Regions from separate parts of the Pseudomonas sp. SA195 genome, predicted to be linked through region 1. Evidence: predicted binding sites of a transcription regulator. Region 1 holds the regulator's gene; each other region holds the start of a gene.
What was found. Region 1 encodes FliA, which starts transcription of late flagellar genes. Its sites were predicted from a motif close to CTAAAGTTTNNNNNNNNNNNGCCGNTAA; they were not measured.
Positions count from the first base shown of each region.

Region 2: M1D78_RS03730 (methyl-accepting chemotaxis protein) is a predicted target of FliA. The motif match lies at 2,819-2,846, and genes of this name have one in related genera.
Region 3: M1D78_RS06550 (methyl-accepting chemotaxis protein) is a predicted target of FliA. The motif match lies at 2,629-2,656, and genes of this name have one in related genera.

Region 1 covers NZ_CP096392.1:2,891,852-2,896,316, reverse strand. Annotated here, with positions in the region: gene flhF (flagellar biosynthesis protein FlhF) at 5-1,291, shown strand; gene fleN (flagellar synthesis regulator FleN) at 1,380-2,210, shown strand; gene fliA (RNA polymerase sigma factor FliA) at 2,229-2,951, shown strand; gene M1D78_RS13335 (chemotaxis response regulator CheY) at 3,072-3,446, shown strand; gene M1D78_RS13330 (protein phosphatase CheZ) at 3,467-4,261, shown strand; gene M1D78_RS13325 (chemotaxis protein CheA) at 4,274-4,465, shown strand, end outside.
Region 2 covers NZ_CP096392.1:822,890-827,354, reverse strand. Annotated here, with positions in the region: gene M1D78_RS03740 (DUF3140 domain-containing protein) at 1-106, opposite strand, end outside; gene M1D78_RS03735 (hypothetical protein) at 103-621, opposite strand; gene M1D78_RS03730 (methyl-accepting chemotaxis protein) at 707-2,737, opposite strand; gene ampE (regulatory signaling modulator protein AmpE) at 2,949-3,785, opposite strand; gene ampD (1,6-anhydro-N-acetylmuramyl-L-alanine amidase AmpD) at 3,806-4,357, opposite strand; gene nfi (deoxyribonuclease V) at 4,429-4,465, opposite strand, start outside.
Region 3 covers NZ_CP096392.1:1,413,369-1,417,833, reverse strand. Annotated here, with positions in the region: gene M1D78_RS06560 (peptidase U32 family protein) at 1-1,991, shown strand, start outside; gene M1D78_RS06555 (septal ring lytic transglycosylase RlpA family protein) at 2,135-2,548, shown strand; gene M1D78_RS06550 (methyl-accepting chemotaxis protein) at 2,689-4,002, shown strand; gene M1D78_RS06545 (sugar transporter) at 4,102-4,465, opposite strand, start outside.

The DNA.
Region 1 (4,465 bases):
GGCCATGCAGGTCAAACGTTTCTTCGCAGCCGACATGCGTATCGCCATGAAGATGATTCGTGACGAGCTGGGTGCCGACGCCGTGATCACCGGCAACCGCCGTGTCGCTGGCGGCGTCGAGCTGACAGCCGTGCTCGATTATCCGATGGAAGCAGTCGCGCCGAAGCAGCCGAATCCGGCGCTCGAGGCCGAGCTGCGCAAGACCCAGACCCGCATCGCCGATGCCCATGCCGAGTTGAGCGCGCCTCGCTCGCAGCCCGCTCGGGACCGTCAGTTGCTTGACGAGAAGCCGGCCGTAGCCGCCAAACCTGCTGCAGCGCCGGTAGCCGCGCCGGCTCCGGCATTCGACTCGCGTGCCGTCGAGGCAATGCAGACCGAATTGCAAGGCCTGCGCGAGCTGATCGAGGTGCAACTCGGCTCATTGGCCTGGGGCCACGAGCAGAACCGTCGCCCGCTGCAGGCTGGCCTCTGGCGTCGCTTGCAGCGCCTCGGTCTGCCGGCTGATCTGTCGCGTGGGCTGTTGGAAAAGGTGGCCTCGATCAGTGATCAGCGTCAGGCCTGGCGCATGCTGCTGGCGCACCTGGCTCAGTCCATCAAAGTGACCAAGCACGAGCCGCTGGAAGAGGGCGGTGTCATTGCTCTTGTCGGCCCGGCCGGCGCCGGCAAGACCACGACCCTGGCCAAGCTCGCTGCACGCCATGTTCTCAAGCACGGCGCGCAGAGCATCGCCCTGGCGAGCATGGACAACTACCGTATCGGCGCGCAGGAGCAGCTCAAGACCTTGGGTCGTATCCTCAACGTGCCGGTGATCCAGATCGACCCGAGTCAGCCGCTGAGCAAGAGCCTGGAGCCGGTTGCACGCAAGCGATTGATTCTGCTCGACACCGCTGGCCTGCCGGCAGGCGATCCGATGATGCGCCTGCAGCTGCAGGCGCTGGCCGACCGTGGCGTACGTTCGAAGAACTATCTGGTGCTCGCGGCGACCAGCCAGAGCCAAGTCCTGAAAGCGGCGTGGCATCACTACCGGCCCTGCGGGCTGGCAGGGTGCATCCTGACTAAACTTGATGAGGCAGGTACTCTGGGCGACGTGCTCGGGCTGACCATCAGTCAGCATCTGCCGATTGCCTACCTTGCCGACGGCCCGCGGATTCCCGAGGACCTCCAGTTGCCGCGCACGCATCAACTGGTCAGCCGCGCGGTGAGCCTGCAATCCGAAGAGTCGCCCAGCGAGGAAACGATGGCCGACATGTTTTCCGGCCTGTACAACGGTTCCTCACGGAGGGCGGGATGAACAGAGCGCTGCGTGAGAGAGAAACAGTAGACGCGTTCAGGTTGAACGCATCGATGGCCTTCGGGCCCCAGCAAGATATAGGCGTTTGATGATGGGTATTCATCCCGTACAGGTTATTGCTGTGACCGGCGGCAAGGGTGGCGTCGGCAAGACCAACGTATCGGTCAACCTTTCCCTGGCGTTGGCTGATCTCGGTCGGCGTGTGGTGCTGCTCGACGCCGACCTCGGTCTGGCCAACGTTGACGTGCTGCTAGGCCTGACCGCCAAGCGCACCCTGGCGGATGTGATCGCCGGTGAATGCGATCTGCGCGACGTCATGATCCCGGGCCCTGGCGGCGTACGGATCGTGCCTGCCGCGTCGGGTACGCAAAGCATGGTGCAGCTATCACCGATGCAGCATTCCGGCCTGATCCAGGCCTTCAGCGAGATCGGCCACGACATCGACGTGCTGATCATCGACACCGCGGCCGGTATTGGCGATGGCGTGGTGAGCTTCGTTCGCGCGGCGCAGGAGGTCCTGCTCGTGGTCACCGATGAGCCCACCTCGATTACCGATGCTTACGCGCTAATCAAGTTGCTCAACCGCGACTACGGCATCAGCCGCTTCCGGGTGCTGGCGAACATGGCGCACGCGCCGCAGGAAGGACGCAATCTTTTCGCTAAGCTGACCAAGGTGACTGAACGTTTCCTTGATGTCGCCCTGCAGTACGTCGGTGCGGTTCCCTACGACGAGGCGGTACGCAAGGCCGTTCAGAAGCAACGCGCGGTCTACGAGGCCTACCCGCGAGCCAAGTGCTCGCTGGCCTTCAAGGCCATAGCGCAGAAAATCGACACCTGGCCGCTGCCGGCAAACCCGCGTGGCCACCTTGAGTTTTTTGTGGAGCGCCTGGTCAGGCCCACCGCAAACGCACACGACTGACAGCGGCGGGAATCGGTTATGTACAACACCAAAGTGGCTAAAGACTCCCAGTACCAGCTCATCGAGCAGTACGCCCCGTTGGTCAAGCGCATCGCTTACCACTTGCTGGCGCGCCTGCCAGCCAGCGTGCAGGTCGATGATCTGATGCAGGCCGGCATGATCGGCCTGCTCGAAGCCTCCAAGAAGTACGACTCCGGCAAGGGGGCAAGCTTCGAAACTTATGCCGGTATCCGCATTCGTGGCGCGATGCTTGACGAGGTTCGCAAGGGCGACTGGGCGCCACGGTCGGTGCACCGCAATTCGCGCATGGTCAGCGAGGCCATTCGCGCCATCGAAGCAAGAACGGGGCGCGACGCTAAAGATCAAGAAGTTGCGGCCGAACTTAAATTGAGTCTCGATGAGTACTACGGCATTCTGGGCGACACCCTGGGCAGCCGCCTGTTCAGCTTCGATGATCTGCTGACGGAAGGCGAGCACGGGGAGTTCGGTGAAGACGCCGCCAGCGCCCACCCGGAACCGTCTCGCGATCTTGAGGACGAGCGCTTCCAGCAGGCCCTGGCTGATGCGATTGCCAGTCTGCCCGAGCGTGAAAAGCTGGTGCTGTCGCTGTACTACGACGAAGAGTTGAATTTGAAGGAAATCGGCCAGGTGCTGGGCGTCAGCGAGTCACGGGTCAGCCAGTTGCACAGTCAGTGCGCGGCGCGCCTGCGGGCTCGTCTCGGCGAGTGGCGCGCGCGATAGGGCCGGTTCTCAGGAACGCGAATCAAGGTTGCTCTAACGAGCTTCATTCACGAAGCCCGCAACAGACCGTGAGCAGGCTCCGGGATTTCGGGATTTACGGAGGTGTACTTGGACAAGAACATGAAAATCCTCATCGTCGACGACTTTTCGACGATGAGACGGATCATCAAGAACCTCTTGCGTGATCTGGGCTTCACCAACACCGCCGAGGCGGATGATGGCACCACCGCACTGCCGATGCTCAAGAGCGGCAGCTTCGACTTTCTCGTCACCGACTGGAACATGCCCGGCATGACCGGCATCGACCTGCTGCGCGCCGTGCGTGCGGACGACCGTCTCAAGCACCTGCCGGTGCTCATGGTGACGGCCGAGGCCAAGCGTGACCAGATCATCGAGGCCGCGCAGGCCGGTGTTAACGGGTACGTGGTCAAGCCGTTCACGGCGCAGGTACTCAAAGAGAAAATCGAGAAGATCTTCGAGCGCGTCAACGGCTGAAGTAACGCCGCGAGGGCACTATGACGCAAGCAGACCAAAGCCTGGCGGAGTTCGAAACGACGCTCAAGGCTCACGCACCCCAACTTATCGAAAGTCTCCAGCAGGGCCGCTTCGACGAAGCGGCGCAGATGTTTAACGAGCTCAGTCAGGCTCGTAACCAGGGACTTTATCAAGAAGTCGGCAAACTTACCCGCGAGCTGCACAACGCCATCGTCAAGCTGGAGATGGACACCTGCGCGACCGGGGGCGATCCGTCACCGATCACTGACGCCACGGACCGTCTGTCCTATGTCGTCGAGATGACCGAGAAGGCCGCCAACCGCACCATGGACCTCGTCGAGGAATCCGCGCCGCTGGTCAACTACGTCAGTTATGAGGCGCAGAGCTTGACGGCTGATTGGCAGCGCTTCATGCGCCGCGACATGAATGCCGAACAGTTCCGCGACCTGGTCAAACGGCTAGATCAGTTTCTGCAGCGGACCATGAACGATGGCAGCCAGCTGTCGCAGAACCTCAGTGAAATCATGCTCGCCCAGGACTTCCAAGACCTGACCGGCCAGGTGATCAAGCGGGTCACGCGGCTGATCACTGAACTCGAAAGCAACCTGCTCAACCTGGTGCTGATGGCCGGTCAGGTCGACCGCGTCGCAGGCATCAAGCACGACCGCGAAGAGCTGCGCGCCGAGCAGGAACGAAAAAAACAAGAAAAAGGCCCTTCCCATGGTGAAGGTCCGCAGATGCATGCCGATATACGTGAGGATGTCGTATCCGGGCAGGACGATGTCGACGATCTGCTTTCGAGCCTGGGCTTTTAGGGGAAGTGAAATATGAGCTTCGACGCCGATGAAGAAATCCTCCAGGATTTCCTGGTTGAGGCCGGCGAGATTCTCGAACTATTGTCAGAGCAGCTGGTGGAGCTGGAGAGCAGCCCCGATGACGCAGCATTGCTCAATGCGATTTTTCGCGGTTTCCATACGGTAAAAGGTGGTGCGGGTTTCCTCCAGCTGCATGAGCTGGTC
Region 2 (4,465 bases), 2.1 Mb from region 1:
TCTGGTCACTGTCGAGCCAGCGGCGCAACGCCGAGGGCGTCATGTTCACGACCCGCTGGAATTCCTCACGGGTTTCGCGGTGGGCCTGCTCGTTCGATGCGCTCATCGTTCCCCCTCGCGTTGCAGGGCCGCGACCAGTTCATCCTTCTTCATCGTCGAGCGGCCGCGAATGTCATGCTGGGCGGCGCGGCGCATCAGCTCGGTCTTGTTCAGCCCGCTGAGCGCCGGTTCGCGCTCGCGGCCGGCCTTGCGGGCGACGTCCTCAGGCTGAGGCGAATGTTGGTGACCACGTCGTGAGTCCGCGCGTTTCTTGCGCGTGGTGCGGGCGTACTCCTTATCGCTCAACGACTCACGCGCATGCTTGGGCAGGTAGCGCTCGCCCGTCTCGCCGGAGGGCTTGCCCGACGCAGTGCCCCAGTCCTCCCGCGTCCACTCGCGCAGATGGTTGTCCGGGGTCTTGCGGCCTTCGTAACCACCGCCGCGCTTCTTGTACTCCTGCACGGCGTACTGCGCCTTGCGCGCCGACCACTGGCCGGCCTTGCCGCCCTTGTCGCCAGCGGTGACGGATTGCTTGACCTCGTCCCACAGGGCAGGGTCGGTCTTTTTCGCGGTACTGGCCATGAACGGCTCCCGGGTTGCTGCCTGTTCGGCAGACCCGGAGGCGTGCGGCGCCGTTCCAGGCGCCTGATGAATGGCCGACGCAGCGTCAGACGCGGAACGCACCGATCAGCTGTTGCAGGTGCCCAACCAGCGCGCTGAGTTCGCGGCTCGCCTGCTCGGTATGACTGGCACCCTGCGCAGTGAGCTGACCCGCCTCGTTGATCGCCACGATGTTTTGATCGATGTCGTGGGCCACGGCGGTCTGCTCCTCCGCGGCAGCTGCGATCTGCTGGTTCTGGTCGACGATGGTGCCGACGGCCTCGAGGATGTTCTCCAGCGCCTGACGCACCTGCCCGGACTGGCCCACCGTCTGGTCGGCCAACGCGTGGCTGGCATGCATCGTCTTGACAGCCGCGCCCACGCCGCCTTGCAGGCGCGCAATCATCTGCTCGATTTCCTCAGTGGATTGCCGGGTGCGCCGGGCCAGGTTGCGCACTTCGTCCGCGACCACGGCGAACCCACGGCCCTGCTCGCCCGCACGTGCTGCTTCGATCGCAGCATTGAGCGCCAGCAGGTTGGTCTGCTCGGCTACGCCCTTGATGACGTCCAGTACCTGGCTGATCGCCGCGCTGTCGTCGGCCAGCTGGTTGATCACGCCGACCGAGCGTTCAATCTCGGCGGCCAGACGTTCGATGCCGCCGACTTGTGCCTCGACCAGCCCGCGGCCGGTGGCCGTCTCCTGATCAACGCCCTGCGCGCTGCCTACAGCGGCCTCGGCGCTGCTGGCCACGCCCTGCGCCGTCGCTGACATCTGGTTCATGGCGGTCGCGACCTGCTCGATCTGCGCACGCTGCTCGGACACGGTTTGGTTGCTCTGCGCCGAAATGCGCTCGACGCTGGCGGCTTGGCGCTCGACGTCGCCTACGGTCTGGCCGACCCGCTCGATCAGCTCGCGTATCCGCTGCACGGTCTGGTTGAACACCTGGCCCAACTCGCCCAGTTCGTCGCGGCTCTGCACCTCGAAGCGGGCCGTCATGTCACCGGCAGCGACACGCTCCATCGTCGCGCCGAGGCTGCGCAGCGACGCGCGGGTAGACATGTAGAAGGCGCTGTAGAGGTACACGACGAGGAGGAACACCAGGGCCAACGCGACCAGCAAAAGGGTCATGGTCAGCTGTTTCTCGTCCAGTCGCAGCGTCAGCTCATCATCGAGCAACGCCAGAACGGCATCGTTGAGCGCGTGGGTCTTGGCCATTTCCACGCTGACCTGCTCGAAAAAGGCTTCCCACGGGCCGTCGAGCGATTCGGCCATGATCACCTGATCCTGGAACAGCTCGTTGCTCAACTGCAGCGACTCACGGCTGGCACGCGCCAACCCGTCGAGCCGCTGCGCGGCGGCACCGCTGCTGCCGAGTACATCCTGCAGTTGCGCGCCGTATTGCACGTCCTGCTTTTCCAGCTCGAGCAACAGGTCGTCGAGCTTGTTGCTGGCGTCCGAATTCAGATAGCCCTGCCCAAACGTGTAGGCACCCACCGCACGCCCCTCGCCGAGCATCGCAGTGATCCCGGGCGTGACGGAGCTGATCAGCTCCGTCAGCAAGCGCACGTCCCGGTGAGCATCCTGGCTCAAGCCGGCCTGGCTGGCGATCAGCTTGATCATGACCTGTGTCTTGCCAAGTAGCGCCCGTGCCATGGCGGCCTTGGCCTGCAGCGATTGCTGGCTGCTAGCCGCGTCCAGCGCCGTGGCAAGCTCGTCACGCCGGGCAATGAACTCGGCTACCTGCTCCGGGTGCTCGCTGACCGGCTCGAGCGCCTCGACCTGCCCCCTCAGCTCGGCTTGAACCTTGTCCAGCCGCGCCTTCAGCGCCTGGTCCTCGCCTGTCTGGCCAATGATGGCTTCAATCTCGACCAGGTCTTTCCAGTCCTGCGCGGCGCGGCGAAGCTGCATGGCCGTACCGAGCAGCGACAGGCTCTGCAGCTCGGTGCGAGTGCCGACGAACTGGCGGTATGAATCACGCACCAAATAAAAGTTGGTCAGCAGCATGGGCACGAAGAACAGCACGCTGATCAGGCTGAACTTCATGCCGAAGCTGAGCCGGTTCATGAAAGCGATGGCGGGATGCAACAGGATATTCAAGGACGCTCTCCCCATGTTCTTGTTCTGGCGCGCCGCTCGGGCTGCGGTCGGGCTCGAGGGGAGCCCTTGGTGACCCGAGGGCTATCGGTCCTGGATACCGCAACTTAAGGTAGTGGCACCATGATGGCGCCACAACTGGCAGAAGGCGCGTCGATTCCGGCCTATCCAGCGTGCTTATCGGACGGTCGGAAGTGGGGATTTATAGGGCAGATCAGGCCAGCAGCGTCCAGCCGGCGATAACGGCGTACCAGAGCATACGCGTGCGCACCAGCATGGCCGCCAGACTATCGAGGCGCGCCAGACCGGCTTCGCCGGTGGCTGCCGATTCTAGATCCGCGGCCGCCGGCCCGGCTTCGGCAAGCAGCTGCCGGGCGGGGATATCCCAGTGCAACAGGTCGCTGAGCAACGCCCGGTGCATGGCGACGAAGTTGCCTACCAAACCGAAGCTCGCCAGCAACACGCGCACCGGCAGCCAGTCGAAGGCATGCAGCAACTGCCCGGCTCGCTCGCGCATGGCCTCGTTGCGAACATGCTCAACACTGAGCACGAGCAAGCGATAGGCCAGCGCAGCCATAGGCCCCAGGAGCAGGTACCAGAAGATCACCGCGAAGAACCCCTGGTGGCTACGCCAGAGCAGCTGCGCCTCGACTTTGCGCAGCAGGCTGGGGGCATCGTCGGTGACGAGACCAAGGTCACGCTCAGCCACCAGCGCGGCCGCCTCTTCGTCGCCACGATGCCAAGCATCACGAAACGGCCCGAGCTCGCGTTTGAAGTCGCCGCGGCCGAGGCTGTACAGCATGACCAGCAGATGCAGCGGCAATGCGAGCCAACCATAGGCCAGGGGCTGCAGCATGGCCAGCAGGACGCCAAGCAGCAGCACGGGCCCGAGGATTAACACCAGCAGCCCGACCCAGGGCCGAGCGTTCAGCCCCCGGCGGGCTTCGACGCGCTCGCGCAGACGCAGCCAGGGGCCGTCCTGCTGCACCTCACGGCGCCAGTCGGTGAGCTTTTCGATGACCAGAACCAGCAATACCACTAGAAAAACCATCTTTCGTGTCCTTGTGTCGGTCAGGCGACAATCGACGCGTCCCGCAGGCGCTGCCAGTCGAATGCGGGGCCGGGGTCGGTCTTGCGGCCAGGGGCAATGTCGCTGTGCCCGCAGACCCGCTCCGGGGTGATCGCCGGATAGGCTTGCTGCAGCAGACGACACAGGCTGATCAAGCAGTCGTACTGCGCATCGCTGAACGGCGTTTCGTCGGTGCCTTCGAGCTCAATGCCAATGGAGAAGTCATTACAACCTTCGCGCGTGCAGAAGTTCGACACGCCGGCGTGCCAGGCGCGGTCCAGGCAGGACACGAACTGGGTGACAGCGCCATCACGCTCGATGAGGAAATGCGCTGATACCTGAAGGCTCGCGATTTCCTGAAAAAACGGATGCTCTTCCACCGGCAGCCGGTTCTGAAAGAACTCCTGCACCTTGCCCGTACCGAAGCAGCCGGGCGGCAGGCTGATGTTGTGGATAACGAGCAGGGAAATCTCACCGTCAGGCCGCCCATTGAAGTTGGGCGATGGGCAATGACGTACACCTCGGCACCAGCCTGTGGCCTGGTCCAGCTGCATGACGGCGATCCTGCGATTGGGCGGCGTAGCAGGCTAGCGCCGCCGGGCTTGGCGAGCAAGCACCGCGGGGCCTAGCCGGCGGGTGCTGCCCCGCGCTTTTCGTCACGC
Region 3 (4,465 bases), 1.5 Mb from region 1:
CCAAGCACCATCTCGAACTGCTCTCCCCCGCTCGGGACACCACCATCGCTCGCGAGGCCATCCTGCATGGCGCCGATGCGGTGTACATCGGCGGGCCGAGTTTCGGGGCACGGCACAACGCTGAGAACAGCGTGGCAGACATCGCCGAGCTGGTGACATTCGCCCACCTGTTCCATGCGCGGGTGTTCGTCACCATCAACACCATCCTGCATGACGACGAGCTCGAAGCCGCCCGCTCGTTGATCTGGCAGCTCTACGAAATCGGTGTCGATGCGTTGATCGTGCAAGACATGGGCGTGATGGAAATGGACATTCCGCCGATCGAGATCCATGCCAGCACCCAGACCGATATCCGCACCCTGGAGCGAGCGAAGTTTCTATCCCAGGCCGGCTTTTCCCAGCTGGTGCTGCCGCGCGAGCTGAACCTGCAGGAAATCCGCACCATCGCCGACGAGGTCGATTCGGCCATCGAGTTCTTCATCCACGGCGCGCTGTGCGTGGCCTTCTCCGGGCAATGCAACATCTCTCACGCGCAGACCGGCCGCAGCGCCAACCGCGGCGACTGCTCGCAAGCCTGCCGCCTGCCCTACACCTTGAAGGACGACAAGGGCCAGGTTGTCGCGTTCGAAAAACACCTCTTGTCCATGAAGGACAACAACCAGAGCGCCAACCTACGCGCGCTGGTCGATGCCGGCGTGCGCTCATTCAAGATCGAAGGCCGCTACAAGGATGTGAGCTACGTGAAGAACATCACCGCTTACTATCGCCAGCGCCTGGACGACATCCTCGAGGACCGCCCCGATCTGGCCCGCGCCTCCAGCGGCCGCACCGATCATTTCTTCGTGCCCGACCCGGACAAGACCTTCCACCGTGGCAGCACGGATTACTTCGTCACCGACCGTAAGATCGACATCGGCGCCTTCGACTCGCCGACCTTCACGGGCCTTGCCGTGGGCGAAGTGCTCAAGGTGGGCAAGCACGACCTCACCGTCCAGACCCGGGAGCCACTGTCCAACGGGGATGGCCTGAACGTGCTGGTCAAGCGCGACGTGGTGGGTTTCCGCGCCAGCGTGGTCGAGCCGCTGAGTCAGTTCGAAGAAGACGGCCAACCACTGTGGCATTACCGCGTCGAGCCCAATGAAATGCCGGCGGCGATCCGCCAGCTACGCCCGAACCATCCGCTGAACCGCAACCTTGACCACAATTGGCAGCAAGCGCTGCTAAAGACGTCTGCCGAGCGCCGCGTCGGCGTGCGCTGGCTGGCCAAGCTGCGCGCCGATGAGCTGGAGCTACATGTCACCAGCGAAGAGGGCGCCTACGCCACGGTTTCGCTGGCCGGCCCCTTTGGTGAAGCGAAGAAGCCGGAACAGGTGCCCAGCCAGATCGCCGACCTGTTGAGCCAGCTGGGCACGACCATCTACCACGCCGAAGAGGTGGACGTGGATGCACCGCAGGCCTTCTTTATCCCCAACTCCCATCTCAAGGCCTTGCGCCGCGAAGCCATCGAGGCGCTGACCGACGCGCGCGAGGCCATCCGCCCGCGCGGCGCGCGCAAGCCGGTCAGCGTGCCACCGCCGGTCTATCCCGAATCGCACCTGTCGTTCCTCTACAACGTCTACAACGAGAAAGCCCGGGCCTTCTATCACCGTTATGGCGTGCAGCTGATCGATGCGGCCTACGAGGCCCACGAGGAAACCGGCGAAGTGCCGGTGATGATCACCAAGCACTGCCTGCGCTTCTCATTCAACCTGTGCCCGAAACAGGCCAAGGGCGTGACCGGCGTGCGCACCAAGGTCGCGCCAATGCAGCTGGTACATGGCGACGAGGTGCTGACCCTGAAGTTCGACTGCAAGCCCTGCGAGATGCACGTGATCGGCAAGATCAAGGGCAATATCCTCAACCTGCCGCAACCGGGCAGCGCCAGCAGCGTGGTCGGCCAGATCACCCCAGCTGACCTGATGAAGACCATCCGCAGCAAGCCGGCGCATTAAGGTCAGGCGCGCCGCGGCCCCGTCCCGGCGCTTCGGCCGAATGAACTTCCGCCCCTGGCGGTGTCTGCATGCGTGCCGGGCAGCACGGCACACCGCGCCCGGCTATGCTCCATCACCCAAACGCCTGCAGACAGGGATCGATCATGCTTCAAAGGCCAGCCCGTGGATTGACCGCTCTGTTCCTCGCCGCCGTGCTCGCCGGCTGCTCCACTCCTTTCAGAACCCCGCCGCCCACGTCTCCACCGCCTGCGCCTGAAACCGCCGCCGTTCTCGGGCAGGGCAAGGCATCGTTCTATGGCAACCAGCACCACGGCAAGAAGACCGCCAACGGCGAACGCTTCGACCAGGGAGCGCTGACCGCCGCCCACCGCACGCTGCCGTTCGGCACGCAGGTTCGCGTCGTCAACACCCGCAACGGCAAGAGCGTGGTGGTGCGCATCAATGACCGTGGCCCCTACGTGCGCGGGCGCATCATCGACCTCTCCAAAGCCGCCTTCGAACGCATCGCCAGCACACGCGCCGGCGTGATTCGGGTGCGACTGGAGCGAGCGGACTGACAGGTGGCGCGCCCGGTTCGCCAGTGCGTCGGGCGCGCGCGTGGAACTGGCTCAAACGCACCGCCCAGCGACGAGCGCGCATCAAGTATCTGCCGCCGACGCCGATAGCCCTGGCACGTCTACTCACCTTTCGGTGCACCATGTTCAACAGCCACCTCAAAAAACAACTCGAACAGCAAACAGCGGAACTGCTGCAGCTTCGTCAACTGCGCGAGCAGATCGAAGCGACGAAGCTGTCCATCACGCTGGACACGGAGCTCAGGATGAAGACGGTGAACAAAGCGTTCGCCAAGGCCCTCGGCTATCAGCCCGAGCAATTGACTGGTCGTGCCATGGCGGAGATTGTTCCCGCCTACGTGAAACAATTGCCCTGCTACTACAACTTCCGAGCAGCCGTAGCAAAGCACGACCCCATCAGCGACAACTACCGTTTCCTGGCCAGCAACGGCAACCTCGTCTGGCTGCACATCGAGTGGTATCCGATCCGCGATGCGCAAGGTGGGCTGCACCACATCAGCGGCTTCGCCCGCGAAGTGACACGCGAGCTGCAGATGGCCAAGGAGAACGAAGCCTTCATCAACGCGCTGTTGCGCTCGACCGCGGTCATCCAGTTCAACCTGGACGGCACCGTGGTCACTGCCAACGAGCAATTCCTGCAGGGCACCGGCTATTCGCTCAAGCAGATCGTCGGCAAGCATCACAGCATGTTCTGCACCCAGGAAGAGGCCAGCTCTTCGCAATACAAAACCTTCTGGGAAACGCTCAATCGGGGCGAATTCATCGCCAATCGCTTCAAGCGCGTTGACAGCCACGGCCGCGATCTCTGGCTGGAAGCCACCTATAACCCGGTGTTCGACGCCGAAGGCAAGCTCTGCAAGGTGGTGAAGTTCGCCAGCGTGGTCACCGATCAGGTCGCCCGGGAGCAGGAAGTGCGCGAAGCGGCGAGCATCGCTTATGACGTGTCCCGGCAGACCGATACGAGTGCTGAACGCGGCGCCGTGGTGGTCAAGGACACCGTCGCCACGATGCAGCGCATCGCCGAAGAGGTCGAATCAGCCACCCACGGCATCGAAGCCCTGGGCCAGCAGTCGCACCTGATCAGCTCCATTGTTCAGACGATTGGAGGCATCGCCGCGCAGACCAACCTACTGGCGCTCAACGCGGCCATCGAAGCAGCGCGGGCCGGCGAGCAGGGTCGCGGGTTCGCAGTGGTAGCCGACGAAGTACGCCAGTTGGCCGGCCGCACCAGCGCCGCCACCGAGGAGATCGTCAGCGTGGTACAGAAGAACCAGGCGCTCGTCGATGATGCCGTGCGCGAGATGGCTAACAGCCGCGAGCAAGCCGCTCAGGGCCTGTCGCTCGCCAACCAGGCGGGTTCGGTGATTGTCGAGATTCAGGACGGCGCCAAGCAGGTGGTCAGTGCGGTGGGCCGTTTTGCCAACGAGTTGAACTGACCGAAGGCGGCGTGCGTGGGGCGAACCTCATGCACGCCGTCAACTGCTCAAGCGACGCAACTGGCACGACGCTCGATTCACCGCCGCAGGCCTGGCCCCTCAGCCGACCGCCGGCTCGGCCGGACGGGCAAAGCGGTAGGTAGCGAAGCAGCAGAGCAGCACGCCGGCCAACGCCAGCAACCCACCAACGATGCCCACGTCCGCCAGGCCCAGGTGGCGCACCACCAGGCTGCCCATCAACGCGCCGCCACCAATGCCCACGTTATAGATGCCCGAGAACATCGCCATGGCGACATCCGTCGCGTCCGAGGCGAGATTCAGTACCTTGGCCTGCAGCGCCAGGCCAAAGCACATTCCGGCGATCCCCCAGACGACCACCAGCGCGCCGAGCAAAGCGCTGTCGCGCGAGGCAGGCAGCAGCAACAACAGACAGGCGCACATGATCGTAATCGCGGTGATCAGG